DNA from 4 places in the uncultured Alteromonas sp. genome. Region 4 is predicted to be linked to each of the others. Evidence: predicted binding sites of a transcription regulator. Region 4 holds the regulator's gene; each other region holds the start of a gene.
The links. Region 4 encodes sigma-54, which starts transcription at its own class of promoters, with help from an activator protein. Its sites were predicted from a motif close to GTTGGCACGNNNNTNGNNT; they were not measured.
Positions count from the first base shown of each region.

Region 1: AAC006_RS08130 (hemerythrin domain-containing protein) is a predicted target of sigma-54. The motif match lies at 997-1,015, and genes of this name have one in related genera.
Region 2: AAC006_RS13640 (DUF1328 family protein) is a predicted target of sigma-54. The motif match lies at 3,587-3,605, and genes of this name have one in related genera.
Region 3: AAC006_RS13585 (exopolysaccharide biosynthesis protein) is a predicted target of sigma-54. The motif match lies at 4,840-4,858, and genes of this name have one in related genera.

Region 1 covers NZ_CAXBMP010000007.1:127,278-134,848, reverse strand. Annotated here, with positions in the region: gene AAC006_RS08135 (diacylglycerol kinase family protein) at 1-859, shown strand, start outside; gene AAC006_RS08130 (hemerythrin domain-containing protein) at 1,071-1,514, shown strand; gene AAC006_RS08125 (YqaE/Pmp3 family membrane protein) at 1,610-1,768, opposite strand; gene AAC006_RS08120 (GGDEF domain-containing protein) at 1,899-4,193, opposite strand; tRNA gene AAC006_RS08115 (tRNA-Leu) at 4,365-4,450, opposite strand; gene secG (preprotein translocase subunit SecG) at 4,458-4,931, opposite strand; gene tpiA (triose-phosphate isomerase) at 4,942-5,688, opposite strand; gene glmM (phosphoglucosamine mutase) at 5,784-7,127, opposite strand; gene folP (dihydropteroate synthase) at 7,137-7,571, opposite strand, start outside.
Region 2 covers NZ_CAXBMP010000017.1:53,261-60,831, reverse strand. Annotated here, with positions in the region: gene AAC006_RS13655 (DUF349 domain-containing protein) at 1-2,839, shown strand, start outside; gene AAC006_RS13650 (hypothetical protein) at 2,841-3,056, shown strand; gene AAC006_RS13645 (hypothetical protein) at 3,120-3,314, opposite strand; gene AAC006_RS13640 (DUF1328 family protein) at 3,369-3,545, opposite strand; gene yfbR (5'-deoxynucleotidase) at 3,801-4,454, shown strand; gene AAC006_RS13630 (hypothetical protein) at 4,532-5,083, opposite strand; gene AAC006_RS13625 (hypothetical protein) at 5,114-5,371, opposite strand; gene AAC006_RS13620 (hypothetical protein) at 5,428-5,940, opposite strand; gene AAC006_RS13615 (hypothetical protein) at 5,944-6,261, opposite strand; gene AAC006_RS13610 (response regulator) at 6,514-7,571, opposite strand, start outside.
Region 3 covers NZ_CAXBMP010000017.1:43,472-51,042, forward strand. Annotated here, with positions in the region: gene AAC006_RS13555 (hypothetical protein) at 34-201, opposite strand; gene AAC006_RS13560 (DUF413 domain-containing protein) at 589-948, shown strand; gene AAC006_RS13565 (PRC-barrel domain-containing protein) at 1,218-1,961, shown strand; gene AAC006_RS13570 (metalloregulator ArsR/SmtB family transcription factor) at 2,032-2,367, opposite strand; gene AAC006_RS13575 (rhodanese-like domain-containing protein) at 2,554-2,904, shown strand; gene AAC006_RS13580 (LysR family transcriptional regulator) at 2,978-3,913, shown strand; gene AAC006_RS13585 (exopolysaccharide biosynthesis protein) at 3,987-4,592, opposite strand; gene AAC006_RS13590 (sigma-54 dependent transcriptional regulator) at 5,169-6,500, shown strand; gene AAC006_RS13595 (hypothetical protein) at 6,519-6,743, shown strand; gene AAC006_RS13600 (ATP-binding protein) at 6,748-7,571, shown strand, end outside.
Region 4 covers NZ_CAXBMP010000003.1:184,677-192,247, forward strand. Annotated here, with positions in the region: gene mgtE (magnesium transporter) at 1-1,252, opposite strand, end outside; gene AAC006_RS03895 (HPr family phosphocarrier protein) at 1,411-1,683, opposite strand; gene rapZ (RNase adapter RapZ) at 1,683-2,528, opposite strand; gene ptsN (PTS IIA-like nitrogen regulatory protein PtsN) at 2,567-3,010, opposite strand; gene hpf (ribosome hibernation promoting factor) at 3,019-3,306, opposite strand; gene AAC006_RS03915 (RNA polymerase factor sigma-54) at 3,336-4,820, opposite strand; gene lptB (LPS export ABC transporter ATP-binding protein) at 4,896-5,621, opposite strand; gene lptA (lipopolysaccharide transport periplasmic protein LptA) at 5,624-6,187, opposite strand; gene lptC (LPS export ABC transporter periplasmic protein LptC) at 6,156-6,734, opposite strand; gene kdsC (3-deoxy-manno-octulosonate-8-phosphatase KdsC) at 6,731-7,297, opposite strand; gene AAC006_RS03940 (KpsF/GutQ family sugar-phosphate isomerase) at 7,297-7,571, opposite strand, start outside.

The DNA.
Region 1 (7,571 bases), on a different contig from region 4:
TATTCTGGCAAGACTAAACGAAAAATTCAAAGTTACCGTTAAAGAAACAACCGAAGAAATAAACGGTGAAGTCTTGGCTAAAGAAGCCTTAGCCGATGGGGCACAAATTATCGTAGCTTGTGGTGGCGACGGTACCATTACGGAGGTGGCCAATGCCCTTACCGATAAGAATGTCACTTTAGGGGTTATTCCCCTAGGTACGGCCAATGCCCTTTGTCAGGTACTCCATGGTTATGCCAGTAAAATTGTTCCTATTAGTACCGCGTGTGACGTCATTATTGACGGTAAAACGGCAGATATCGATACTGCCCGGTGTAATGGCCGAATGATGTTGCTGGTTGCTGCAGTGGGCTTTGAAGAACATATGATATCTGCCGCGGGACGAGGTGAGAAAGACTCAGGCGGACAGTTTGCCTACCTTAAGGGACTGTGGGAAGCCATAGGAAAAAATGACAACCTTAGTTTTCAGGTGAAATTTGATAATGAAGAATCTCAGCACTTGGAAACGCCAAGCTTAGTCATCGCTAATGCCGCGCCAATTACCACTGCACTTGCGCAAGGCGGAAATTTACCCGATGTGACTGATGGTAAATTAGATATCACCTGGCTAACCCCACAAGATTCATCCGACCGACAATTACTCTCTTTGGCAGAGCTAGTCTTTGGGCCTGAAGAATATAAAACCAGTTCAGACAGTATTAGGCACAAACAAACCCCATCGATATCTCTTTATTTTGACGAAGAAGTATCTTATGCGGTCGATGGTGAGATTTTCAGTGCAAGTGAAATTAGTATCACTACACACCCTGCAAGTTTACGAGTATTAACTGGCATCGACCACACGCAAAATAATAGTTAATCCATAGCGCAATAGCGTTAGGTAAAGATTACTGTAAACCCTATGTAAGAAATGCATTATTTAAGCGGTTCCTTATGTATTGAAATAATAAATAACCGCTAAAAGCTGCATTTACAATGACTTAGTGAACTCAATATAGTGGAACACTTCTGGCATTAGTTAAGGTGCTTTTAACGCCACATATTCAGTACAACTAGTTGAGGGATTACCGATGAAAATTTTTGAAGCACTACGCCAAGATCATGAGAAGCAACGATTGTTACTTAAAATACTCGCTGAGACCAGCGGAGACACCGCTGCTCGCCGTGAATACTACAAAGAGTTGAAGGATCAGCTTGAAAGTCATGCAGTGGCTGAGGAACGTCATTTTTATTCTCCGCTGCTTAAAAAAGATGAAGCGGTAGATTTAACCCGCCATGGTATTGCAGAGCATCACGAGATTGATGAGCTTATCGAAAAATTGGATGATACCAAAATGGACTCACCCGGGTGGCTACGTCACTTAAAATCTCTCCAAGAAAAAGTTGAGCATCACCTTGCTGACGAAGAGCAAGAATTTTTTCAAGTTGCTGGCCGACTTCTTAACGATTCTCAAAAGAATAAACTTGCCGACGCTTACCAAGAAGAAATGGCAAAAGAACTCGCGCCTCACTAGGCGTGCGTTTTACATAAATCTTACTGATACAAAAAAGCCAGTCATAGACTGGCCTTTCTTTTAGTACTTGGTTTACTAAAACTTAGTAAAATTAACTATCGTTTAGCAATAATGTACACGGCGTGGATAACACCAGGGAAATAGCCAAACAATGTTAGAAGGATGTTTATCCAAAACTGAGCGCCAATACCAACTTGTAAGAACACACCTAGAGGAGGCAGTAAAATTGAAAGTATAATGCGAATAATGTCCATAATAATATCCTTGTTTTTGAAGTAATTTCACAGTTTACCCACTCAAACGGCAATATCTTACGGTTTTGAGCAGGCTTTATTTTTATAATGCATATATACTGCCAACAATAAGGAATTTACCGGTTCCCGTCTATTCGCCTAAAGGTGAATTTTCTAACCACTCTTCTAGCGCATCCTTCGCTAATGGTCGGCTAATGAAGTAACCTTGCGCAATATCACAGCCCCAGTCTTTCAAAATATTGAGCGACATCTCGTCTTCTACCCCTTCTGCGACCACTTTTAAGTCGAAAGCAGTGGCTAATCCCAGCACGGTATGCACTATTTGTTTATCGTTATCATCGATTGCTAACGACAATATAAAGCTTTTATCAATTTTGATTGTATCGACAGGCAGGTTCTTCAAATAGGCAAGCGAAGAGTAACCAGTGCCAAAGTCGTCAATAGCAAAGTGAAACCCCCTGCTCGTTAACGCGTTTAAGTTTTCAATAGCAAGCGACGCATCTGCCACCAAATCGCTCTCTGTGATTTCTAGCTCTAGGGCATCGGGAGAAAGTGCTGCGTCGGTAAGTATAGAAACCAATTTATCGAGTAACGGCTTATTTTGAATATCTTGAGTTGATAAATTCATCGCAACCGTAAAGCCATAACCTTTCTGCCTAAAGTACGACAAATCAGCAATGGTTTGCTGCATAACCCAAGTCGTGACTTGCTCAATTAGAGCTGCCTGTTCAGCAATAGTAATAAACTCATCTGGTGGTACGAAGCCAAGTGTTTTGTTGTTCCACCTTATTAGCGCTTCCATGCTGCATACTTTCATCGTGCTGAGATCAATTTTAGGTTGATACACCATTGAAAGTTCGCTTTGATTGCTAGAAAGCGCCCGCTTAAGCTCGGTAGTAATGGTCAAACGCCTAACGTACTTAGCCTCAAGTTCGGGGCGATAATGCACACACCATGCATTAGAGTGAATAGCTTCGTCGGTAACAATATTAACTTTACGAAATAGTTCTTCTGAGTTGGTGGCATCCTGAGGGCAAGACAGCACGGCCATCGCCACTTTGACTGGGATGGAGATTAGGTTACTCTCGACGGGCTGCTCTAAAATGTGTTTAAACGTTTCGAGTTGATTTTCATCTAACGCGGTATCGGTAATATAGAGAATTTCTCCCCCCGCTAAACGTGCAGATGTACCAGGCCAACGAAGCAAACGCGTAGCAAGTGCCTTAAGCGTGTTGTCCCCGTTAGAATACCCGTAAAGGTCGTTAGTGGTTCTAAAACCTATAGTGGTAATAGCGACAACCTGCAAATTTTCATTTTCAGACATTTTTCCATCAAAATAGCCTTCAACATAATTTCGATTAAACAAGCCAGTAAGCACGTCATGTTGCGCTTGATACCGAATATGCTTTTCTCGATGTTGAATGCTCTCTTGCATGCTATCTACTGCCGTAGCGAGATCACTAATTTCGCGTAAATTTGAAGGTTTATCTAGTGTCGCGCCGTACTCACCGCCTGCTACCCGATTCACTGCTTTTACAAGGTTGGAAACAGAACTGCTGACATTTCGAGCCAATAGCATTGAGAACCCTAACGCCACTAAAACTGCAATTAGGGTTAACACCAAAATACTTATTTGGATTTTAGTAAACGCCTGAAAAGCCTCTGACACGTCTACAGCTATAGTAATGCGTACAGGAAGCTCCGATACCGACACTAAGCTAACTTCACGGCTTATGTAGGTGTTTTTCTGCTTGAAAGTTACATCGACCCAAGAAGGTGTGGGCTCACTAGTTAACACTGATTCTACTTGCTCTGGTGAGAGCGTTGATGCAATCGGCGTATTGTCACTCATATTGGTGATAATAATTTCAGCATCAACAAGATTTCTTAGTTCTTGTAATAATGTTTCATCAAACTCCACACCAATGATCATATAATAACGTAATGTCGGAATTTCTACTTTATAGAGATTCAACTGAATTAATGAGCCATCAATGAGGAAAAAACCATTTTCGTAGCCCTTTGCAGCCAAAGCGGTGCTGGCTTCTGAGGTTTCACCCGGTTTAAATAAGGCACTATGAGAAGCAACAATGGTGTGATCTAAATTCACTAATGCAATCACATCGGAATTAATTCGCGATGCATAACTTTCTAATGCAGTTTGTATAGAGGGTAAATCTGAGGTCCCCACTGCTTGGCGAAAATCGTAAGACCGAAGGAGTACGTTTGAGACGCTTTTAATGATAGCTTGGCGATCTTCAATTAGCCTATGCAGCACCTTTTCGGTAACAGCAATATCTTGACTAATATTTTGTTTAACTAAGTTGTTGGCTGACTTCCAAACCCCAGCAACAATGAGGAGTGAGGCTATAAAAATCCCGCCAAGAAGCGTTCTAAAAAGACTTTGTCGAAGTGATATTTGCAACCTACCGCTCCCAGCGTGCCAATCTATACATAATACGTGCATTCACTTTTTCTAATTGAGTTAGTAGCATAGCCCAATTACCCCAATACTTATAGTCGCGAGGTTGTCGTAATTCTTCAATTTATAACGGATTAGAAACAAAAAAACCGGCTAAAAGCCGGTTTTTAAAGTTGGTGCGGAAAGCGGGACTTGAACCCGCACGAGCTATGCTCACCACCCCCTCAAGATGGCGTGTCTACCAATTCCACCACTTCCGCAAAAATCTTAGTTAGGTACGTCTGAATCGTCAGACTTAGGTACGTCTTCCTCAGTAACTTCCGCCTGAGGAGCGTCAGCGTTGGGAGCCTCAGCGTTAGGAGCGTCACCCATTGGAATATCATTCGTCGTTGCTGCGTCTTCTACAGGCGTATCCATAACAGGAACATCCATATCACCTGGTGCTTGCACTGGCGCTTCAACCGCTGCTGGAACTTCTAAATTGTCCCACTCATCTTCAGCACTTTCACGGTTTGCCGTCATCGCGCCTAATGTAAGGCTGATAAAGAAAAACAGACCGGCTAAAATAGCAGTTGTTCGGGTCATAAAGTTACCTGAACCACCTGAGCCGAAAACAGTATTTGAGCCGCCGCTACCAAAAGAAGCGCCCATATCTGCACCTTTACCCTGTTGAATAAGAACAAAACCAATCAACAGTAATGCAACAATTAAATATGCTACCAGTAGCACTTCGTAAACCATAATTACCTCGTCAGTTTGCCGCTTGGCAAATTGAAATAAAATCTTCTGTTTTTAAGCTGGCGCCACCAATTAGGCCACCATCTACGTCTTGTTGTGCAAACAATGTTTTAGCATTATCTGCTTTAACACTGCCGCCGTATAAAATTCGTAACCCTTGAGCAAGCTCTGCGTCTACTTTTGCAAAGTATCCACGAATAAATTCATGTACGTCTTGCGCTTGTTCAGGTGAAGCTGTTTTTCCAGTACCTATAGCCCATACAGGCTCGTAAGCAAGTACTGATTTAGAAAGCTCTTCAACGGTTAAGCCGTTGATTAACGCATCAAGTTGTTCGCCAATGAAAGACTCAACTTGACCACTTTCCCTAATATCAAGTGACTCACCCACACAAATGATAGGGGTTAATCCACTCGCAATTGATTTCTTTGCTTTCTCGGCCACTAAGCTATTGCTTTCGCCGTGGTCATCTCTTCTTTCTGAATGCCCTACTATGGCGTATCTACAACCAAGCTCAGCAAGCATGTCAGCCGATAAATCGCCGGTGTGAGCGCCATTATCAAGATGACTAACATCTTGACCGCCTAATGCGAAAGCTTCAGCACAAAATGCTGAAAGATATAAAGCAGGCGGACAAATAACTACATCAACATTCCCGATGACATCAATAGTTAATGCATCGTTGAAATTAGTGACCAGAGAACGGTTACCGTTCATTTTCCAATTGCCCGCTACCAGCGGCTTTCTTTTATTGTTATTCACAATGCAGACCTTAGCCCTGTCTTAAAGCGGGCGTGATATTAACGATTTCAGTAAAAATATACAAGTATAAAACGCGAAATTTCCAGTTCTGCCAACTAATTGGCGACTTTACGAACAGTTTCAGCAATATGCTCTGCCCACTTGGAAGAATGCCCTTCATTATCAGACTCTACCATAACGCGAATAAGAGGTTCAGTTCCGCTTTTACGTAATAAAACGCGGCCTTTCTTACCTAATGCTGCCTCTGCTTCCTGTTTAGCGCCTTGCACATCAGCGTGGGCTAGATAATCTTGACTAGCATCTTGATAACGCACGTTGACTAAGCACTGAGGATACATATCAAAGCCACTACTTAAATCATGTAAATCTAAGTCTGAGCGTAACATTGCAGCAAGAACTTGTAAGCCAGCAATAATGCCGTCACCGGTAGAAGACGTTGCTAAATTCAAAATATGACCCGAGTTCTCGCCACCAATTGCCCAGCCTTTTTGCTGAAGCATTTCCATTACATAGCGATCCCCTACTTTGCTTCGTGCAAAAGGAACACCTAACTTACTAAAGGCGATTTCTAATCCAAGGTTACTCATTAAGGTGCCTACGACACCGCCTTGCATACGACCATTTTTAAGTGCATCGCGGGCAATCATATAAACAATTTGGTCGCCATCTATCACATTGCCTAAATGATCAACCATCATAATACGGTCGCCGTCACCATCTAAGGCAAACCCAAGATGCGCGTTCGTTTCTTTTACTTTCTCAACTATCGCGTCCATCGATGTGGCGCCAACACCTTCATTGATATTTAAACCATTTGGCGCGGTACCTATTTCAACAACCGTAGCGCCAAGTTCACGCAGTACATTAGGCGCAATGTGGTAAGTAGCACCGTGGGCGCAATCTACGACTATTTTTAAACCGGTAAGAGATAAATCAGACGGGAAGCTACCTTTACAAAATTCTATATAACGGCCAGCAGCATCGTTAATTCTGGTCGCCTTTCCCAACTTATCCGAAGCAACGCATGTCATTGGTTTATCAAGCATGTCTTCTATCGCCAGCTCAATATCATCGTCTAGCTTGAATCCGTCTGCTGAGAAGAACTTAATTCCATTATCGTAATAAGGATTATGTGAAGCACTAATCACAATACCGGCTTCAGAGCGGAATGTTTTCGTTAAGTAAGCGATAGCAGGCGTGGGCATGGGGCCTAGTAACCCACTATCAATACCCGCTGCTGATAAGCCTGCTTCTAATGAAGACTCTAGCATGTAGCCAGATATACGAGTGTCTTTGCCAATAAGTACTTTATTGGTGCCTCGTCCGGCAAGTACTTTCCCTGCTGCCCAACCAAGCTTAATAACAAATTCGGGATTAATATTACTTTCGCCCACTTTACCGCGTATGCCATCAGTGCCGAAATATTTGCGCTGCCCCATGAAGGTTCCTTATTCTATTGTTGTTAGCATATTAACAATGTTAACTGCGTCCGCTGTTTCTTGTACATCGTGAACGCGAATAATATGCGCACCTTGCTGTGCTGCAATTGTAGCGAGGGTAATACTTCCCGCCAAGCGTTCATCTACATTTCTATTTAACAAATTGCCAATCATTGATTTACGTGACATACCTACTAGCACAGGATAGCCCAGCGCTATTATGCTTGGGAGGTGTTTTACTAATGCGTAATTATGTTCCAGGGTTTTACCAAATCCATAGCCTGGGTCGAACAAAATTTGCTCTTTTTTAATGCCAGCTGCAATGCAATCTGATGCTCTTGCTAATAAAAATTGTTCAACGTCAGCGACCACGTCTTTGTAATGAGGCTGCTGCTGCATATCTTTAGGCTGGCCTTGCATATGCATTAAACACACTGGCACATT
Region 2 (7,571 bases), on a different contig from region 4:
CAGCCTTGCAGCCCTTAACAAACTAAATACGTTTGTATTGTGGCTTAAAATGTCACAAAGCGCCCACCATGCGAAGGTGAAAAAAGTTGCTGAACGCACCGTAGAAGCAGCCTTGATGGGACAGGGTGATGTAACCATAAACGCGAATGAAAAAGCGTCATTTTTGCGTGAAAGTGCCAATGGTGAATTAATTCAGACTGTATTGGTTAACGACCCAAGTTTATTGGCAGATAATAATCTTGTGATGACGTTGCTTCACAAAGTCGATAAGCCAGCTTTTACCCAAACCATTTTTCTTCATCATGCAGATAACGCACTGCAACAGGCTATTTTGGCCACTATTGAAGATAGTAGTGTACTGCAAAAACTGGAGAAGAAATGCAGAGATAATGCTATTCACGCGGCTATAGCTACAAAGCTTCAAGTATTGAAAGCGCAAGCCGAAAAGCCTATTGAATTAATGCGACGCGTTACTCTGTGTTTGTCTAAATATCAAGCGCTGGTTGATAAATCAGATGTTGAAGATATTGACAAGCGACAAGCCGAATTGTTAAGTGAATATAATGACTTAATGACAGATTCATCGATATTGAGTTCAGACGATAAGACGGCGGTAGACGCTAAATTCGCACGCATTAGCGAAAAGGTATCACGTCACTTATCGCGTATTCGCCCTGAGTGGGAATCGCAAAAAGCGGCAGAAGAAAAAGCCGAGATTGAAGCCCTTTGTAAGCAGCATTTATCGCATGCCACTACACAAGTTAATTGGCTGTATGGTGAGCGCTTGTGTGAGGCGACCCTTGCTGATGTAGCGGTAGTGAATGAGTCGGTACGCGCGTTAGAAGTAAGCGCAGATCACATGGCTTCATTAGGTGGAAGCACTAAATTGCTTGACGAAGTTCGTACTGGAATCGCTTCATTAAACAATAGTTTAGAAGCCTTTTCCATGCAACAGCAGTACGGTCAAAAGCTTCTGATTTGTTTGTCTCAAGTAGAATCTCTTGCGGAAGAGTCCCTTGCAGAAGAAGCTAAGCAACAACAGGCGACAAGTACGCCTTCTGAACCAGCAACAAATGGACAAGAGGATAAAGAGAACGGGCTAACAGAACAAACTGCTGAAGCGGCCAAAGCTGTAAACACTGATGCAACTGAAAGTGTATCTGTTGAAGGAGACGCTGTTCAAAATGGCACCGATCAAAATGATGACGTTAGCCATAAAGCCCCAGAATCAATCGAAGCCGAATTTAAAGCGTTAAGTGAAAAGTATCACGACTTACGCAATGAACTTATTTCAGTACCAAGCGCCCTTAATAAGCGCTGGCATGCAGCTTCCCGTGTTTTCAGTCAGAAAAAACAAGCTAAAAAAGCAGAAGTAGACCAGGCGCTTCGTCAGTGCAGAAAGCAAATCAGTGTGATAGATAACTTAATCGCCCAAGGTAAGTACCGCGGGGCTATTACTAAGTTTGAAAAGTTATCTGCAAGCTTTGAATCTATGCCTGAGAGTGTTAAGAAACAATTGGCTAAGCGTTTTGAGAAAACTGCCGAAGATATTGCTCACCTTGAAGGCTGGCAAGATTATATCGCGGCCCCTAGAAAACCTGCACTGGTAGAGGAAGCGCAGACATTAGCTTCAACTCCCGTCGAAGATATAAAACAGCGTGGTGAAGCCATTCGTTATCTTCGTCAGCAGTGGCTTTCGTTAGGCGCTGGCAGCGACGATGACGCGCTTCAGAATGCTTTCGACGCCGCTTTAGAACTTGCGTTTCAGCCTTGTCGCGAGCATTACGCTGCATTGGATGCTGAACGAGAGAAAGCGCTTAAAGCTCGTCAGTCATTAATTGAACAAGTTGCTGCCATCGATTTGTCACAGGACGAAGCGGTGCTGGCTAAACTGTACGATAGAACCGTTAAGCAGTGGCATGAGTGTGGTCAGGTTGAAAAGCGTGAATACGAGTCGTTAAAGCAACGGTGGAACAAAACCATCAGCCCGCTGCAAACCAAAGTGAACCAGTGGCATGCGATGAATAAAAAAGCGAAGCAGCAACTCGTTGCGCAAGCATCAGCGCTGTTAGCAGAGGAAGATATTGCTAGCGCCACTGAAACAGCGCAGCAGCTTCAACACAGTTGGAAAGCCATAGGCCATGCCGGTAAGCGTGATGAAAGCCGATTGTGGCGTGAGTTTCGCTTAGCAAACGATGCATTATTCGGACGCTTAAAAGAACAACGTAAGGCGCAGTCATCAGCATTTGATGAAACCTTTAATACCCTTTTTACTCTATTAAATGGCATTGACTCGGAGTCTGATGAATCGACGATTGCTACTTCAATACAGGATATTGAAGCACGTGCGAAAGCGTTGCCTGGTGCAATGCGTGCTAAACTCGATAAGAAAATAACCGGTATTCAAAAGCAGCAGCAAACACGCGCTCAGCAGCGCCAGGTTCGCAAAGTACAGCAGCGTGCTCAATCGGCTATTTCAGTGTTAAGTGAGAGCCTGCGAGCAGGAGACTTTACTAACATCAGTGATGATGACGCTGACATGCTTAAAAAGCGATGGAAGTCCGCACTGTCTAAGCCTACACCTGTTCAACAAAGTCGTCATTGGTTAACGGTGGCGTTAGAAGCTGCTACTGATTTACCTAGCCCTGAGAGCGATAGCAGCATGCGAACCAATGTGCAGCTAGCCATGATGACAGCGAAACTAGAGAAGGGTGAGAGCCTGTCTCCAGCGCAGTTGTTAGAAGATTGGATTGCGCATGGGAAAGTTGATGACCAAGAAACGCATTTACTTGAACGAATAGTCAATGTATTGGATAACAATCCAGAGGTGGTTGCTTAAGATGAAAAGCCAAGTTGAATTTGGTTTTGCCAGTGAGATGACGGCATATCGTTTTATCAACACGGTTAAACACATGGATGTTGATTCACTTGTCGTGAAGTTTGGACGAAGTGATCGTCACGTGTTGGTATCTTACCGGTATGCGGTAGATGAATTTGATAGAACGCTATCAGAATTAGACGATTTAGCGCGAGAGCTTGGCGGCGAAGAAGTATAAAAAGAAGTATAAAAAAAAGCTGATGGACAATGTCCATCAGCTTTTTTCGTGATAAAGCGTGTATTAACAGTCTTTATCTTCGGCGTCTGCGCCTTCTTTAACATCTTCACAAGCATCTTCTACTGCGTTGCCTGCATCTGTTACAATTTCGTCTAGCTCTTCGCCTGCATCTTCTGCGTTGTTATCACCGCATGCGGCAAGTGTAAGTGCAAATGTACCAGCTGCTAAAAGTTTCAATAATGATTTCTGTGAGATCATGTCCATTCTCCTGTTTCCTAAAAGTATCTAAAAATATCTAAATGTGTGGTAAATCTATGCTCGTGGTGACCGACCGCGTAAGGCATTCGCGACTAGTGAAATGACTAGTAAAGCGATAAACACAAAGAATAAAAATTGTGCGATACCTGTTGCTGCACCTGCGATGCCGCCAAAACCAAAAACTGCTGCAATAATGGCGATAATGAAAAAAGTAATTGCCCAACCTAACATAGCTAAATCCTCTTTTTGCTCCGTTACTGACATAGGTATTAATGCGAACTCCGTGCCTTAATGTTAAGTCTATGATTTATATTTATTTTATATTAAATTCCACTGCTTTTGACCGATAATGTATTCGTTGGCTAAACAAGGTTTACAGAGCATTTGCACTTTTTACATGGCGGGAGGCATAGTAAGCAAGGCAGCATTCCCGATTTGCAAATGCTACTATCAATTTCTAACAATCGTAATTTTAAAGGGCGCAAAATGGCGAAAACTCACTCCGCATTTATAGGTTTGATGCAACGGGCAAGAAACGTGAAACGATGGCCTTTAATGGCACAGTTTCAAGAGGAGATGTTGTCTACACACATCTACGAAGCCTCTATGGTCGCTCACATGTTAGGTGCAATAGCGGCGGATGTGTTCAACGAAGCGGTTGATCCCGATCGAGTCGCTGCCATGGCTATTTTCCATGAAGGTAGCGAGATTGCTGGTATGAGTGATATTCCAAGTCCTGTAAAGTACCACGACCCTGAAACCACTGCAGCCATAAAAAAACTCGAGCGTAGGTTTGAGGCAATGCTGATACAAACCTTGCCTGAGCCCCTACAGAAGCGCTACCAGCCATTAATAGAACAAGATAAAGATGATATTCATGTACGGCTTGCTAAAGCCGCTGACGTGTTATGTGCGTATCTAAAATGTGATTATGAGTTGTCAAAATCCAATTCAGAGTTTTCAAACGCTATGTATGAAATGGAAGTGCAATTGAAACAATACCGAGAGAGGTTTCAGTCAGTAGAGTACTTTTGTAAAGTCTTCTTAGAAGATGCCAAGGGGACCTTGGATGAACAAACCAAAGATCTTGATTGGGTAGAGCGAGCCAACACATTGCATTTAGATTCTGAGCAAAGTTAAATAAAGCAATGTGCGTTGTAAACAAAAATGACCGCCATTTGGCGGTCATTTCATCAAAAATTAATTTTTTGAAGCGCCTACTTAACCTTATCTACTTGGTCAGCGAGAATTTCTGTAACAGATATAGCGTTCTTTCCCAAACTACTTTGGGTATTGCTCATTCTTACCAGAACAGAGAAATAAATGTCGTTAATCTGTGTCTGCGTCACCGTGTTTTGCCCTTGACCCGGTGCAGGTTCTGCCACCTCGGTACATCCTGACATGGTACATTGCTGATTAGTTGCAAATGGTTGGGGCTTATCTGTATTGTGGGTGACTGCTCTGGCCATAACGGGTTTTTTATCCACGTCGGTTTTGATAACAGCCAACCATTCATAGTTATGTTTGTTAGCGAGTTCAGCGGCTCGGCGTAATGCGAATTGCTGAATAATATCTGCTGGAGTGCGATCTGTAGCTTTAAATAATACTCGGTATTCATTGTCGGTTAGTTGAACGCTAGAATACCCATAGCCCTCCTTAGTGACCGCAGATTTGTAGGGTGTGGGCGAGGCGACAGGTGTAGTAGTACAAGCGGTAACAAATAAACTGCATGCTAAAGCCGCTATTTTCATTTTTATTGGTAAGCGCATGGTAATTCCTAGTATTAATTGTAGTGACTATTATTTTAGGAACGAAAGTGCGGTGGTGCGCACAAAAGTCATAATAGCTTGATTTCTTTTGCTCTTTGGAGCGTCAGTATTTATACCTTTGTAAGCCCCAGCAGCAACAATACCCAATAATACTTCAGGTTTGCCCATAAGCAGACGACAATCTCGCTTAGCCTCTTCAAATGATTCTTCAGCATGATGTTTTTGGGCTAAATAATTATGCTGGCACTGCCTGATATCCTCTAAGTTCTTTTTCAGAAAAATATTCATGATAAGTGCTCCTTAGTTTTACGCTGATTGACGGCAATCCCGTAATGAGTTTGCTGCTACTTGGTTAAAGACTGCATTAATGTGGTAAGCCGCTTTAGATTAATAAAACGAAATGCACTCTGTGCATGCATAAATGCAACGACACTTAATATGCTATTAACCAGTAACAATATAACCATAATAAGTAGTGCAGGCATGCCAGCATGGTGCATTGCTAACCCGATGCATGAATTGAGCAAAATCCAGCAAAAACCACCTAATGCAAATGCGGTAAGTGCGCCAAAAATGCTGACAAAAATCGACTTGGTAATGAGTTGAAGTTCAGCGTTAATCAGGTCGATTAATGCAAAGCCCTGATATTTTTTCTGTGCGTAAAGCGTTTTAAAAGAAGCCAGCGCCTCTTCAAAAGTAATGTCTGGGGGAATGTTATTCGACGACTCGGATGTCTCGCCGGTTGTACTTTGCTGAGGAATGCGAAATGTCGCCTGACTTCTTGGAGAAGTCAGGCGAAACGGATTTTCGCTGCTCAGCGTGTATGTGGCACTACGAAAATCTGGTAAAGGTTTCATGCTTTATTTCTTGCGAAATAATGAAGTCACTAACATACCTGCTGCGAATGCCATACCAGCAGTGGCTAATGGGTTCTCGATAGCATACTTTCGTACACCAGACGACTGCCATTTTTGCTCAGCTAAACGTTTTCTTTCAGACATATTGTCCGCAGAGCGACTTGCCGTGTTACGAATATTGTCCTCAGCTACGGCCGCACTATCAGCCAGCTTATCTACTGACGAATGAAGTGTTTCTTTTAACTGATCCGTGACTGGGTGACTAGGCTCGGTTACGCTATTCACTTTCGCTGTTTTTGGCGTAGTAGTTTGTGTTGCCATAGTACTCTCCTTAAATTTGCTAGATTGCACATAGAGAGTTGCAACGCTTATACCAACATGGCCGGATATATAAATTATTGATTTTGTTTGATTTTATTTCGTTTCGTATTTTGGTGAGGAAGCTAAGTTTTAATTAAACGTAAGAGTTGCAAGGTAGGCCGTGTAATAATTTCGTAATCGATAAGAATTCAACAGTTCCTGTGGAGGGAAAGTTAGCTACGAATGGCAGCTAACAATTTCTTTTCGTATTTTTTAGGACACCACACTGATTAAATCTTCTTTACTCACTGGCTTTAATAGCGACTGGCTAACACCTAAATGCTTCATGGTATCTTTATCTGGCTCGTTGCCACTGACAATAACCAGCTTGGCCTTGGGTTGAATTTGATTTAACTCGGCAGCTAAGTCATATCCATGGTAGTCGGGAAGGGTCAAATCCATTAATACATGATCAAATACCACTTCGTTCATACACTCGATAGCATCTGCGCCCGTATTCGCCGTAATAACATCGTGGCCTTGATGTACCAAAAATAATTGTAATAACTCAGCTGCGTCCTCGTCGTCTTCTATCACTAATACTTTTTTAGCCGTCGGTTGAGGTTGAGTACATTGAGTTACCGTTTTAACGGTTTCTATTTTCGACACGGCTGGTCCTTGAGAGCGCACCAAGTACTGGTCTAGCACCTCAGTAAGGGCAGCTCGTTCAATAGGTTTACCAATAACATTATTAAACCCGTCATTCATTAAAGATTGTTTTAACCCTTTGCGACTCGCGGCGGTAACGGCCACAACAGGTACGTTGCTCTTATGCCGTCTTATTGCATGAAGGGCTTCAATACCATTCATAACCGGCATATGAATATCCATTAACACTAAATGAAAGGGCTCGTTATCTTCTTCGGCTTGTAAAACAGCCTCTAACGCTTTAACGCCGTTTTCTGCATAAGCGACAGTAGCGTGACATTGGCTGACTAAATGCCCCGTTAAGCGACGAATCTCACGAATATCATCAACAATCAATACCTTGCCGGTAACCTGTAAATCTAAATTATTAGCTTCAGCTTTGCTAGGTGGCTTAAGCGCAAGTTGAACACGGCTCTGTTCGCTAATGTCACCGGGATCGATAGAAAACGAAAAGCGGCTGCCTTTGCCAAAAACTGAATCTACACTAATGCTTCCGCCTAACTTGGCCACAAGTTCTCGGCTTATTGCCAAACCTAATCCAGCACCGCCATGATTTGCACGCATGATATCTTCGATTTGCTCGAAAGGCTGAAAGATTTTATCTAGCTTATGTGGTGGCATGC
Region 3 (7,571 bases), on a different contig from region 4:
GTGCGTTGTATTTATTTTCAACTAAGAAGCGTATTAACTACCTTCGTGCATTAAACGGCGCTGTTTCTCTCGACGTTGTAAGTCACGATTTTGTTTGTTTTTTACGCTTTGGTGGCGCTTTGTGCCCACCTTCTTGGTGTGAAAGTCTTCCTCTTCTACCGAGTCCAATTCTTCACTTTGGTAACGATAGTCTTTACTCATGTCTATCTCTAGGTTATTGCCACGTCGTCATTATTGTCTTGGTACCAAAAATAGAAAACGAATTTTTATCATCGTTGCGACAATAATTTTTTATAGTGGGTTTCATTCACGTATTTCGCTTCATCCCTTCAATTCACCCACGTCCAGCCACCTTTTCACTGCCGAATCCAAAAAATAAAAAATTACATCTTATTCATGGCCTTAGATGAAAATAGAAGAAAATATCTTTGGAAAAATACACTTTTTACACCCAATAAATTCGTACATATTTACACTTTGCATTTTCCAACAAAATTTTTTATTGATAAGGAAAAAATGTTTTGTTTTATGTTCTGATTCTTTTGTCTTAAAAGTTCGCTTGAAGACAACTCAAGGCTGGGTACAACCATGAAAAATTTATCAATTCGCGTTTCTCAAAAACCTTTTATAGATAGACAAAAATTTCCTTATGGCTTTCGAAAATCTGGCGATTTCAGTATTGGTGAGGCAGATATACTAACCGGTTATGGAAAAACCCTACTGGCACTGGAATGCGGAGAGTTAACACCAGAGACGGATGATGAGCGTCATTTTGTAGATTTTGTTAGTGGTAAAGTGGATGCTGATAATACTATTGAGCGCACCTGGGCCAAGTATGTACGCTTATCTCGAGGCAAGAAGCACTTCTACACGTTGCATAGCACCGCTGCGAGTAATCAGTCAGACTACGATGAAGATTACAGTGACGAAGCATTTGACGTAGCGTAATTTTGCGTTCGATTTATGTATAACCAGCTCGGTGGAAATCGTGCTGGTTGCTTTTACTTGTGATATTTCCCTCGCTTTTCACCGCTTTGTTGATCCATATCTAGATTGCGCGCGAACAAATCTTTGCATATTTGTAATGTTCTAACAGATGGTTCTATATTAATAACTTAGCTTTGTGAAATTGCTATTTTACGCAAACCACGCTGTTGAGAAATAGTAGAACAATATCTAATGAATTACCCAAGCCTGAAGGCAAAGGAGGCGCAGCGATGATGGTGTCATATAAACAAATTAAACATTTTTCAATTCATGCTACCGATAAGGACATAGGCGGCGTACGAGATATACTTTTTGACGATAAAGATTTTGTCATTAGATATGTAGTTGCCGATACGAATACATGGCTTCCACTTAGCAGGAAAGTGGTGATATCACCTATTTCAATCACCCGATTGGATCAGGAAGAAGAAACCGTTGATGTTTCCATGACCTCAGACACGCTTAAAAATAGCCCATCTATTGACGAACACAAACCGGTTTCAAGAGAATTCGAAGAAACACTATTTCGTTACTTTGGCTATGGCTATTACTGGATTGGTCCTGGTGCGTGGGGCGATTTCGCTCACCCTAATCAGCTAGCGGATCCTGAGTTAGCCGCTATGGGTAAAGAAGAGTTAGACAATAAACCTGAAAATCACTTAAGAGCTTGCGGCGAGGTCAGTGGCTACGAAGTGGCAACCCAAGAAGATAACGTTGGGCACATTAGCGATTTTGTGTTTGATATTGAAAGCTGGCAAATTCAAATGCTAGTGGTAGATACAAACAACTGGCTACCTGGTGGTAAAAAGCTTGCAGTACTGCCCTCTGACATCAAGAATATTGATTGGTCTTCTCACAATGTCTCTGTCGACCTAACACATGAGGGTTTGATGGCTAGACCGGAAGTTGATCTTGATAAATTGGATGACGCTGCATATGTAGAGGCATTGGTGGCAAACGCTAAACTTGTCTAGTTAGGTCGAAAATCTATTTAAGCTTTGGTGATTTACCGTTTGTTACTGAGCTAGATTCTAGCAAACTTAATTAATCGTTCTGAGCGCAAAAGAACTTGTGGAGCAAGCCAATAGTTTGCTTCACTCTTTCATCGGCTAATCGATAATAAATGGTTTGTCCAGCTCGGCGTGTGGCTACCATTTTAGATTCTCTCAATAGCGCTAAATGCTGTGAAATTACTGGCTGAGAAACATCTACATGGTCCAACATTTGAGTAACAGATAACTCTTTGTCCATTAAAGAACACAACACCATTAAACGGGTCTTATTTGCCAACTGCTTAAGATAGAGCTCAGCTTCCATTGTATATTGAGCCATTTCGCTCATGTTCACAGATAAATCATCAACGGCTAAATTATCAGTCATAACAACTCACTTATAAAGTTACGTAAATAGGCCACCACTCGCCACCTTATACTAAAGTATACTACTATGGCGGCGAACGCCAAAACTCAATGTCATTTTTTTATAAAAATATAATGAAAGTAGGTGGTAGAAAATATAGCGCTTTCCTTATATAGTAAACTCATCATTAATTTTCAAGGTGCTTTAATGTTAATCGATATCACTACGAGACTTGCCAATATCCCCTTTCCCCTTCGTTGTATAACAGCTAAAGAAGCGATGCAGGAAATATCTTCTAATCATGGTTTATTACTTGATGTTCGTGAACCCGCAGAGGCAGCATCTAGCCCTGTAGAAGCAGCATTAAATATTCCTCGTGGCGTACTTGAGATGAAAGTTATCGAAAAATGTAAAGATGCCAAATTTCCAATCTATATTCATTGCGCTTCAGGCATTCGCGCCAAATTGGCTGCCGAACAGCTAATGAACATGGGGTATGAGAATGTGAGCGTGGTAACCTGTTCAATAGGCGATATTAAGCAAGCTACCGACGCATAAGCGCTGACAGCCTCTGGGAGCTTGTGGTATAACCCCTCTATACCGTGACAGAATAATCGATTAGAGCTAGCGGATGTTAAAATCTACATTAGAACAATGGCGCATGTTTAAGGCAGTGGTAGATGCTGGAGGCTTCAATCAAGCAGCCGCATTAGTGCACAAGAGCCAATCTAGTGTGCATCACGCGGTTCAAAAGTTAGAAAACGCCATTGGCGTTGTGTTGTTTGAAAACAGTGGGCGTAAAGTAAAGTTATCTCCTCAAGGGGAGTTAATGTATCGGCGAGCGGCGTTTGTATTAAATGAAGCGCAGAAATTAGAAGCGGTAGCGGCTAGTTTACAAGCAGGAACCGAAACCCTTCTTCGTATCGCCGTTGATATCATTTTCCCTTCCGATTTACTTTATAATGTATTAAGTAAAGTGTCTGAAGAATTTCCTCTGCTACGTATCGAGATTGAAGAAACCGTGTTGAGCGGCGCTAACTCCTTGCTTGATAGTGGCAATGTAGATATCGCGATATCTCCCTTCCCCTACCCCGGCGGATTCAGTGAAGATTTATGTGAAATAGACTTTGCTGCTGTAGCGCATGTTGATCATCCTCTGCACGCACTCGACCGTGCTTTAACACTAGAAGATTTAAAGTCACATCGTCAAATAGTGGTAAGAGATTCATCAGCTGAGCGTAAAGTTGATGCTGGTTGGCTTGGCGCCGAGCAACGCTGGACGGTTAGCCATATTAGAACGTCCGTAGATATGATTTCTCAAGGACTTGGATTTGCTTGGCTACCTATCGCTATTATTAAAAAAGAATTAGAAGAAGGGCTATTGCTGCCACTACCTCTTGATAGCAATGGCGGTTTACGCCGCGCAATGCTTTACCTCACATTTGAGGATGGCGACGGCCTGGGACCAGCAGCAAGAAGCTTTATCGGTGAACTTAGATATCAATCGATGCAGCTTCCTTCTGCTGATGGCATGCTTGAACAATGCGTAGAGTCTATACAAAGGTAACGTGAGCAGTAGTCATTTACTTATCGCTAAGCTCTACGTAGCACATTGATATAAAAATAAAAACTCAGCAGTCTTAGCCAATACCTAGCGCTATCTGTTGACCACCATATAAAAATCCAAATAAGGCGATAGATAGCCCAAATAGTGCTACAGCGCCGTCATCCGTTGCCATGCCAATAGCCATAATCAACACAGCAAACGCCGGTATTAATCCCATAAAGGGTACTAACTCTAGTGGCACCATCAACAAACCACACGCCGCACAACTTAGCGCTATAAGTGAACGGAACACAGGTTGGCGCATAAAAAACCAGCGCGGCATTAAGAAACGGTCAAATCGCACCGCCACTGGTTTCATTTTATTTACCAAAAATTCTATTCGCTCTGCGTCCATTTCAATTTTCATAATGGTAGCGGGAAGCCACGGATGACGTCGACCGAGTAAAATTTGCATTGCTATCAGTAAAATTGTCACACCGGTGATGGTGGGTACCCCAGGAATAGCCCCTATGGGCGTTGCCGCAATAAACGCTGGCAACGCTAACATGGGTCCAAATCCCCTTTTTTCCATTGCATTCCAGAATTCGGAAAACGCCATGACGTCGCCGGTGTCTTTAGGCTGCATTTTTCCCAACAACTCATAAAGTGTCATTGACCTTGCGCCAGTTTCCTTAAACATTTTCATTCCCTATTTATGGCTAAGACTAATGCCTTATTTCCATCGAAACCTATGCGTCTTGGGTGATAGCGAAGCGCAATACACTTTGGGTATTCCATCAAAAATTTCATTAACTCAGCAATATCACCGTGTACAACGCTTCTATTTTCCGCTTGTCCAACAGTGTAAATCTGAAATAAATTTTCAGAAGCATTCTCGTAAGCGGTGAATTTTCGCGTTCGGTTACAAAGCGACTATGCGGTAAATAATGCGATAACTGTGCCACTGAAGTTATTCATCGTTCAAATTTATGCTTTTGGGTAGCTATCGGCACAATATGTGCTTTATTAGCTAAAGATATGTCATTGTGCGGATTGTGTTTAGCTAGTCCTCTTTTACGAGATGCGAGGATCGCATTATGAGGTCAGCCCAGAGATATTGCTGCGCTTTTCAACCAAAGTTGAGTCTGAATGCGACAATGCCTACGTTTGAATGTAATAATGCACAAATAATTATAAAATCAGATCAATTTACCCACCCAGTGCGCTGAGATAAGCAATCAGGGAGTGATTGATAACTTAAAAAAGGGATATTCAAGTGTTAACTGTTTTGCTTGTAGATGATGATGCCGAGTTTACCGAGGTGGCCTGCACTATAATTGAGTTTCTTGGTCACGAAGTGCTAACTGCTGCCACATTAGGTGAAGCGCGTGACTGGTTAAAGAAAGAAACCTTCGATCACATATTACTTGATTTCATGTTGCCAGATGGCAGCGGTGCACACTTGTTCGATGAACTTAACGCGCTTCCTAAACGCCCACGTATTACCCTTATTACCGGACACCCATCGGTAAAAGGCGTCATTAAAGGTCTGTGCGGCCCCAATATTGATTACCTTGTTAAACCTATTCAACGTGAAGACATTGAAGCAGTATTAACAGGGAAACCTAAAGTCGCTGAAGATACCAGCGAAAAAATTGAAAAGCATTTCGATTTGCTTATTGGCGAATCTGCGCCAATGAGAGAACTCTATAAATTAATTGAAAGAGTGAGCAGAACAAGTGCCAACGTTATGCTACTGGGCGAAAGTGGTGTAGGTAAAGAGGTGGTTGCAGCCGCTATTCACCGCGCGTCACAAAGTGAAGGCCCTTACGTAGTGACTAACTGTGGTGCCTTTTCAAAAGAATTAATTGGTAGTGAACTATTTGGCCACGAAAAAGGTGCCTTTACGGGTGCAGTTGGCCGAAAAGAAGGTGTTTTCGAACAAGCTGAAGGCGGATGTTTATTCTTAGATGAAATCACCGAAATGCCTATCGATATGCAGCCAAACCTACTACGCGTATTGGAAAACAAAGTGGTTATCCGTGTTGGCGGTACTAAAACTATTCCGGTTAATTGCCGCGTAGTGTCAGCCACCAACCGAACCATGGAAGAGATAGCACAAAGCAAAGTGTTGCGTGAAGATATCTACTTCAGACTTGCTGTATTTCCAATCACCATACCTACGTTGCGCGAGCGCAAAGAAGATATTCCTTTATTAGCGAAAACCTTTATTGAAGAATTTAATAAAGACAACGGCTCTAAATTTAGCTGGCAAGAAAGTCAGCTGAATACATTACAAGCTTACGACTGGCCAGGTAACGTTCGTGAATTGCGCCACTTTGTCCATCGTGCAGCCATTATGAGCGACCCGACAAAACAAGTAATAGAGCTTCCTAAAACGATTGAGTCGCCTTTTGCTAAAAAACAAAGTACAGCGCCAGCACTTCAAGCGGGACGTACTATTGAAGATGTCGAGAAAGAACTTATTTACGCCACGCTTGAGAAGGTAAATGGGAATAAAACCATGGCCGCTGACATGCTCGGCATAAGCACCAAAACTTTATACAACCGACTTCACGCGTATGGCGATTTGGTCAAAGAAGACTAGTAAGGCAGGACAAAAGTTATGACTGAAGATGAGTTTGCCCGATTAAGCACTTATGTACACGATGCACGCAAACCACTAAATCGCATTTCTATGCAAGCTGAATTGGTAAAAATGGCGCTTAATGGCGAAGTTCCCGCCCAAAAAGCGATGGCAGCATTGGATAAGATAATAACCAGTGCTAAAGATTGCAGTGACTCCCTTTCTGAAATGACTTCAGATTTTGGCGACACATTATTGGATTGATGTAATGCTAAACAAAGTTTTTTCTTCGCTATACAGCTGGGTAATCATGGTGGTATTCGTGATTGCTATTATCACTGCGAATTCATTTTATGTGGTGCAAACCCTTGATGACTTATCAGCCTTAGAAGCGCGTCTATTTACCACTAGCCGCGTGATAAGCGCGGTGAACAAGTTGCACGTGGCCGTATTGCGCGCCGAATCAGGTCAACGTGGTTTCCTTCTTACTGAAGATGAAGCTTATCTGGAGGAGTACACACAGACACTGAATAACTTCACTGCCCTTGCCGATGAAGTTGAAGTGAGCGCGCTTGCGTCTGATTTGCCGGAACAATCAGAACGGATTGATAAGCTACTCGCCCTAACCCGCGTTAAAATTAACGGTATGGTACGTATTGTAGAGCTAGTTAGAGTGGGTGATTTAGATCAAGCCTTCACGTTGCTTGAAAGTGATAAAGGTCTTGATTTATACAACGACTTTGAAAACATGTTCGAACGCATTGATTCCTCAGAAAGAGATATTCAAGGTACGCATTTAGCCAGTTTGATGAAGCTAAGGCGTGACTCAGTGAATACGCTACTAATTTCATCAGGTACCACCCTGTTTCTTATTATCTCAATCTTCTTGTTGTTAAAAGCCAACATTCGAGAAAATGAGAAGCATAAAGATACCCTTGTAGACGTTAATGAAGACCTAGAACATAAAATATCTGAACGAACCCAAGAACTACGAATTTATGCCGATGAGTTAGCTCGCAGCAACCGTGAACTTGAAGACTTCGCGTTTGTGGCCTCTCACGATCTCCAAGAGCCGCTTAGAAAAATTCGCGC
Region 4 (7,571 bases):
GCTTCATGATGAGCGGCAAAGTAGCGCCTGCCATTGCTGCGGCTATCATGTTAACCAGCATGGCAAAGGCAATAATAATCCCTAACATGTAGTCTTGTTTCCAAAGCGCTATTACCGAAGCAATTAAGATTGCCCAAATAGCACCGTTTAAGAAGCCAATAGATATCTCTTTGCTTATTAACCAGCGGGAGTTGTTGGCATTAACGTGCCCCAGTGCCATACCACGAATAACCAAGGTAAGGGTTTGGTTTCCGGCAACACCGCCCATGCTTGGTACTATGGTGTTCAATATGGCAAGTACGGCCAATTGGCTTAGCGTTGCTTCAAACAAATCACTTACCATGGCTGCCATTAGCGCGGTAACCAGGTTTACAGCCAACCAAACGGAGCGTCGTTTGGTACTTTGAAGCACAGGGGCGAAAGTATCTTCGTCATCATCTAAACCCGCCATACTCATCATGGAGTGCTCAGCGTCCTCACGAATAATATCTACCACGTCATCAATGGTAATTCGGCCGACTAAGCGGTGTTTCTCATCAACCACGGGGGCCGATAGCCAGTTATAGCGCTCGAATAAGCTCGCCACTTCATCATCTGGCATATGCACAGGAATCGCTTCAGACTCTTCATCCATCACATCAGACACTTTGGCTTCAGTCTCAGCGGTGAGTAATCGCGTTACCGGTACAATACCGACTAAGTTATCAGTACGGTTTACTACATAAAAGGTATCGGTATTTTCAGGTAATTCACCTTTAAGGCGAATATAACGAAGGACCACATCAATGGTGACATCAGGGCGAAGTGTGATGGTGTCGGTATTCATAATGAAACCGGCAGTTTCTTCGCCGTAAGACAATGCCTGTTCAGCACGCACCCTGTCTTGTGCATCCATAGAGTCTAGAATGTCCTGTAATACAGGCTCAGGCAGACTACTAAGGGTAACCGCTAAGTCATCGGTATCCATCTCTTCTAACGCGTCTACCACGTTTGCAGGCAGCATTTTGGTGATGATACCGTTACGTACATCGTCAGAGAGTTCTTCTAAAATATCACCATGGAAATCACCATCGATAAGCTCCCACAACTCGTCACGAGTACGACTGGGGCTAGATTCTAGAATGTGTGCAACATCAGATGGGGGTAATTCAAGCAGAAGCTTACGTACAGAAACAAATTGGCCATTATTCAACGCGCCATTTAGTGCCCTTAGTTGGCTTTGTACGTATTTTGAGACCAGCGCTTCTGCCACTGCTTTCGCCTAAAAAATGGAATTTCAATAATGGTAGGATATCGCACTTGCCATGACGCTGTCATGACAAAAGCGCAGTAGGTACAGACAATTACGAGCCGTATGGTGAAATTATAGACGGCTTTTAGCAGAATTTCTCAGTCGTATTGGAAGCTGCATTATTCGTCTTCGTTGAAACGGCCTTCAATTAACGTTTCAATGGCGTTTAATGCCGCTTCGGCATCATTACCTTCAACCACAACGTTTACCTGTTCACATTGGTGGCTTTCCAGCATCATTAAGCCCAGCACACTGTTAGCATCGGCTTTCTTATCGCCCTTCACCAACACTATTTTTGCGTCAAATTGATTGGCTAATTGAACCAACTGTGTGGCAGCGCGGGCGTGTAAGCCCAATTTATTGACTATGGTAAGTGTTTTTTCGATTGTCATTACTGATTTAACTCGCGGTGGCGAATTTGTACATCGGGATGCATTTCGCCAAAGGTTTTCGCTAACGATTGAGCAATAAATACTGAGCGGTGCTGACCGCCGGTACAACCAATCGCAATGGTGACATAACTACGGTTATTGCGTTCTAAGTGTGGCAGCCATGTAGTGATTAGGTTCTGAATTTGCCAAATAAATTTGGTTACAACAGGCTGGGAACCTAAAAATACTTCTACGGGGGCATCTAAGCCAGTTAAGTGTTTTAAATCGGGTTCCCAATGCGGGTTGGGGAGAAAGCGGGCGTCAAATACATAGTCGGCGTCTTTGGGGATACCGTGCTTAAAGCCAAACGATTCAAACACCAATACTAGGCGAGAGCTTTTCTTGCCTAGAATTCGCTCGCGAATAAGCTCTGCGAGTTGATGAATAGTGAGTTTATCCGTATCAATATACAAATCGGCGCGCTCAACAATAGGCGCAAGTAAGTCTGATTCGGCTTTTATCGATTCAGATAAAGATTTGTTGAGCTTAGCTAGCGGATGTAATCGGCGGGTTTCGCTGAAACGCTTCACCAGTACATCGTCACTCGCGTCGATGTACACAATGGTCATAGACCACGATGAGGGTAGGTAATCTAAGATCTCTACCAAGTCCGCTGGATTTTTGGGTAGGTTTCTTACATCGATACTTACCGCAACTTGGTCATATTCATCAACCACGGTATGGGTCAGAGTAGGGAGAAGGTTAACCGGAATATTATCTACGCAATAGTAACCTAAATCTTCAAGGGCACGTAGCGCAACTGATTTTCCTGAACCGGATCGACCACTGATAATAATCAGTTTCACCTGCATTTCTCCCTTTTAAAATATGGTGCAGTGCTTTTTTAGCTTAAAGCCGTAATGATGTCATCACTGGTGGAGGCCCGCCTAATGGCTTTCACCGTTTCTTTATCACTTAGCTTACCCGCCACGGTAGCGAGTGTTTGTAAGTGACCTTCTGTTTTCTCTTCTGGCACTAATAGGGCAAAGAATATATCTACGGGCTGATCGTCAAGCGCATCAAAATCGATGGCAGGGTTGCTGGTTACAATAATGGCGATAACGTGTTCTAAGCCCGGTAATCGACCGTGGGGCAGAGCAATACCATTGCCAATACCCGTACTCCCCATTCGTTCACGGGTTAGTAGACTATTTAATACACTAGCCTGATCGATGTCGGGATTATTTTTAGCAGCAATGTCGCTAATAATCTCTAGAATACGTTTTTTACTGTTACATTGAACCGCACACTCGGTGCGGTCCAAACTTACTATGGCTTGAATTTCCATACTAATATTTAGTGCTTTTTCAGCTTTTCCTTATGCTTGATAACTTGCCTGTCGAGTTTGTCGATCATGCTGTCTATCGCCGCATACATGTCTGTATTATGAGATGAAGCAAACACTTCTGCGCCGCTAAGGTGCATGGTGGCTTCGGCTTTTTGATTGAGTTTTTCGACGTTCAGGATGACATGCACATTAGATATGTGATCAAAGTGACGCTCTAGTTTGCTGAACTTAGTATCGACATAGCTACGCAAAGAATCAGTAATTTCGACATGATGACCGGTAAGGTTGATTTGCATATTTCGTCTTCCTTAAATTATCAAGGCCTTTAAATAAGGCTTTTGCGTTGGTTTGACGGCGGAATCGATAACGATTCCCGGTATTTTGCTATTGTTCGCCGGGCTACTTTAATGCCTTTTTCGGCCAACAATTGAGCAATCTTGCTATCGCTTAATGGCTTGCTGGGCGTTTCCGCTGCCACAAGCTTTTTAATTAGTGCGCGAATAGCGGTAGATGAACACTCACCACCAGATTCCGTTGCTACATGGCTAGAGAAGAAATATTTCAACTCGAAAATGCCACGAGGGGTATGCATATACTTTTGCGTGGTGACTCGTGAAATGGTGGATTCATGCATATCTACCATTTCTGCGACATCATTTAGCACCATTGGTTTCATCATTTCTGGGCCGTGCTCGAAAAAGCCCATTTGTTGCTGCACAATACAGTTTGCTACTTTCATCAAGGTGTCGTTTCTTGACTCAAGGCTTTTTATAAACCACTTGGCTTCTTGCATATGCGAGCGAATAAATTGCGAATCGCTGCTATTTTTAGAGCGTCGGCTCATGGCAGCGTATTGTTGATTTACGCTTAATTTAGGCAGGCTATCGGGGTTAAGTTCCACCACCCAACGGCCATTCTTTTTGTTTACCGAAACATCAGGAATAACGTATTCGGGTTCTTTGGTAATTAATGCACTGCCAGGACGAGGATTCAACGTTTGCAATAAGCGCATGGCTTCACGAAGTTGATCTTCTTTCAAACGACTCTTGCGCATTAACGTACGGTAATCTTTGCTGCTCAGCAGGTCTGAGTACTCATTAATAAGCTGTCTGGCTTCGGTAAGCCATGGCGTATCGTCTGAGAACTGGCGAAGCTGCACGAGCAAACATTCTTGCGGTGTACGTGAACCTGAACCAATAGGGTCGAACATTTGAATACGTTTTAGTACACATTCAACTTCGTCCATTTCTACCAACTCTTCAACATCGTCAGAGTTTACCGATTCTAAAATCTGTTCAATGGGTACGTTAAGGTAACCAGATTCATCAATTGAGTCGATAATGGCGGTAGCAATGGCGCGGTCTGTATCTGAAAACGGGGTTAAGCGCATCTGCCAAAGCAAATGGTCTTGAATATTGTCGGTGGTTTCACCCTGAAACAATTGGTCGTCATCATTATTCGATGGGCCAGGAGCGGGGGCAGAAGAGGCCGAGTAATACTCATCCCATGTGCTGTCGATTGGCAACTCGTCGGGAAGATCGTTCTTTTCAAGCGCGTCACCAGCTTCTAATGAATCGCTAGAAGCAGTAGGAGCAGCTTCTACAGAAGGGTCGTCGCCGTCCATGTTGTTTTTCTCAACAGGGTGGTCATCACCGCCTTCTTCAACTTCTAAAAGAGGGTTTGAGTCAAGTGCTTCCTGAATCTCTTGTTGCAGGTCGAGCGTAGACAACTGCAGCAGCTTGATTGCCTGCTGCAACTGCGGTGTCATGGTAAGTTGTTGACTGAACTTTAGCTGTAAAGATGGTTTCATCTACGTCTTATTTTTAAACTCTTGTTGTGAATATACCCGTGCTTAAAACTGAAAATGACAATTCGGTTACAGTAACTATAGCCTGAATTGTTCTCCTAGGTATACATCCCTTACTTTCTGATTACTTAAAACTTGTTCTGCCGTCCCTTGCGCGATGAGTTCGCCTTGGCTCACAATATACGCTTTCTCACACACATCCAGTGTTTCTCTTACGTTGTGATCGGTGATGAGGATTCCAATTCCTCTGTCACGAAGATGTTGAATGATCTTCTTTATATCATTAACCGATATAGGATCAACACCAGCAAATGGCTCATCAAGCAAAATAAATTGCGGATCGGCTGCTAATGCTCGTGCGATTTCTACTCGGCGGCGTTCACCACCGGATAAACTCATACCCGTACTATTACGTATATGGTTGATATTAAATTCATCAAGTAGCGCATCGGCTTCTTGTTCTTGTTCTGATGAACTTAACCCTTTACGGGTTTGCAAGATAGCCATGATGTTCTCAAACACCGTCAATTTTCTAAAAATAGAGGCTTCTTGCGGCAAATACCCAATACCGCGGCGAGCACGTTCGTGCATGGGCTCGTGGGTTAATTCGCTGTCATCAATACTGATTTTGCCCTTATCTAGAGGAACTAAGCCAACAATCATGTAGAAGGTAGTCGTTTTACCGGCACCATTCGGGCCGAGTAATCCAACGATTTGCCCCGTCGATACTGATAAGCTTACATCGCGAACCACTTGACGTGCTTTATACGCCTTTGCAAGGCTCTGTGCGCTCAACGTTGCCATGATTAATTGTCGTCCGCCTTATCGTCTTCGTTATTCGATGACGCTTTACGTATTGCCTCAGGGGTAAATACGGTAGTGACTCTGCCACCTTCGCCGTCTTCGCCGCCTGTTGCAAGTAATTGTTCAGTGACCATGTCGAAGGTAATCTTGTCGCCTTGTACTTTACTGGTGTCTTGCTGTAGCTCAGCATTTCCTTGTAAAGAAATAGTTCGATTTACTACTTCATAGCGAATTTCATTGGCCTTCGCTGTGACAGGAGCACCGTCTTCAAGTTTTTGCGAATAGCTGGCTGGTTTGCCGCGAGCCACGAATATCTCTCGTCCATCACCTTCGCTGGCAATCACTTCAACTTCATCGGCATTTATCACCAAAGAACCTTGAGTAATCCGCACATCATCTTTAAACAATGAGGTTTTGTTTTTACCGTCAACGAATTGCGATTTCGAGTCAACTTTAATCGGTTTGTTAAAGTCGCTTTCAGCCGCTATAGCCACAGTAGCGAATAGGCTAACAGCGAGGCTGGTCGCTAATGCTTTAGTGGCTAGGCGAATAAATGGTTTGTACATGGTCTATTAACTCGTATTCCTGGGTACGCAAATTAGCGTTAAACCCATTGCTGTTAATCACATATTGTAAGCCACGTATTTCCACGGGCTGATCAGATGTCATTTGCTTAGTGTACAGGTTTATCTCTATAAACGCTGTGCGTATTGTTCTTACAAAGTCATCGACACTTTGGTTTTCAATAACGACATTATTTTCTAGCTGTATCAATTCGTTATTATACAAAGTGCCTTCTGTCGCGGTAACTTCCCACGGTGACTGTGCATCGTCGGTATACAATGTATATCTGGGCTTTTGGAATAAAACAAAGCCCAATTGGTCGTAATGTTCCATCGACGCTGCAAATACTTTGTGATTTAGCTGTCCTTCTTGATTATATAAGGTGGTCGTTAGGTTTTTGGCTTTATATGCAGGCTTTAATGCGTCCGGCCCTTGATCAGATTGCTGAGCAGGATCTTCGTCCATCCAAATAGGAATATACAGGGCGGATGCCAATATAAATAACACCGAAATACTTAAGCCTAATCGGTCAAAACCTAATACCTTCATACGCTAGCACCTTGAATTCCGTGTAGCTTGTCGTTTGCTTGAAGCAAGGTGTCACATATTTCGCGAACGGCCCCGAAGCCGCTGGGCAACGTGGTGATCCAATTCGCTTGCTGTGCAACCACAGGGTGGGCGTCTTTTACCGCAATTCTTACATTAGCGTGAGGATACATGCCCGTATCAGGCATATCGTCACCAACTACCGCCACATGTTCGGGCTTAAGTGATAAGCGAGCCATCAGTTCAGCAAGGGCGTCAGATTTATTTTCTTCACCCTGCACAATGTGTGCGACATTCAGCGCTTTCATTCTATTTTCCACAATGGCAGAGCGCCTGCCCGTAATGACCGCCACTGCCACACCTGAATTCACAAGCGCTTTAACACCATAGCCATCGCGGGTATGAAATGCTTTTAACTCTTCGCCAGCATTACCAAGGTAAATACGGCCATCTGAAAACACACCGTCCACATCACAGACTAATAATCGAACTTGTGTTAACGAGGAATACAACGCCGTTGGCATAGCGGTATAAAGTGTATTTACGGTTGTTTGGGTGTCGCGCATTATAAAACTCCCGCTTTAAGTAGCATGTGCATATTGAATGCGCCTACAGGCTTGCGGGCTTCATCCGTTACCATAAGCGCACTTATCTTATGAGTTTCCATTACATTTAGCGCTTCTACGGCGAGTTGTTCAGGCGTTGTTGTTTTACCGCCTTTAGTCATCACCTGCGTAACCGTGGCAGTATGCAAGTCTATGCGGGCATCTAAAATACGACGTAAATCACCATCGGTGAAAATTCCAATTAAAACGCCATCGCTATCGATAACACCGGTCA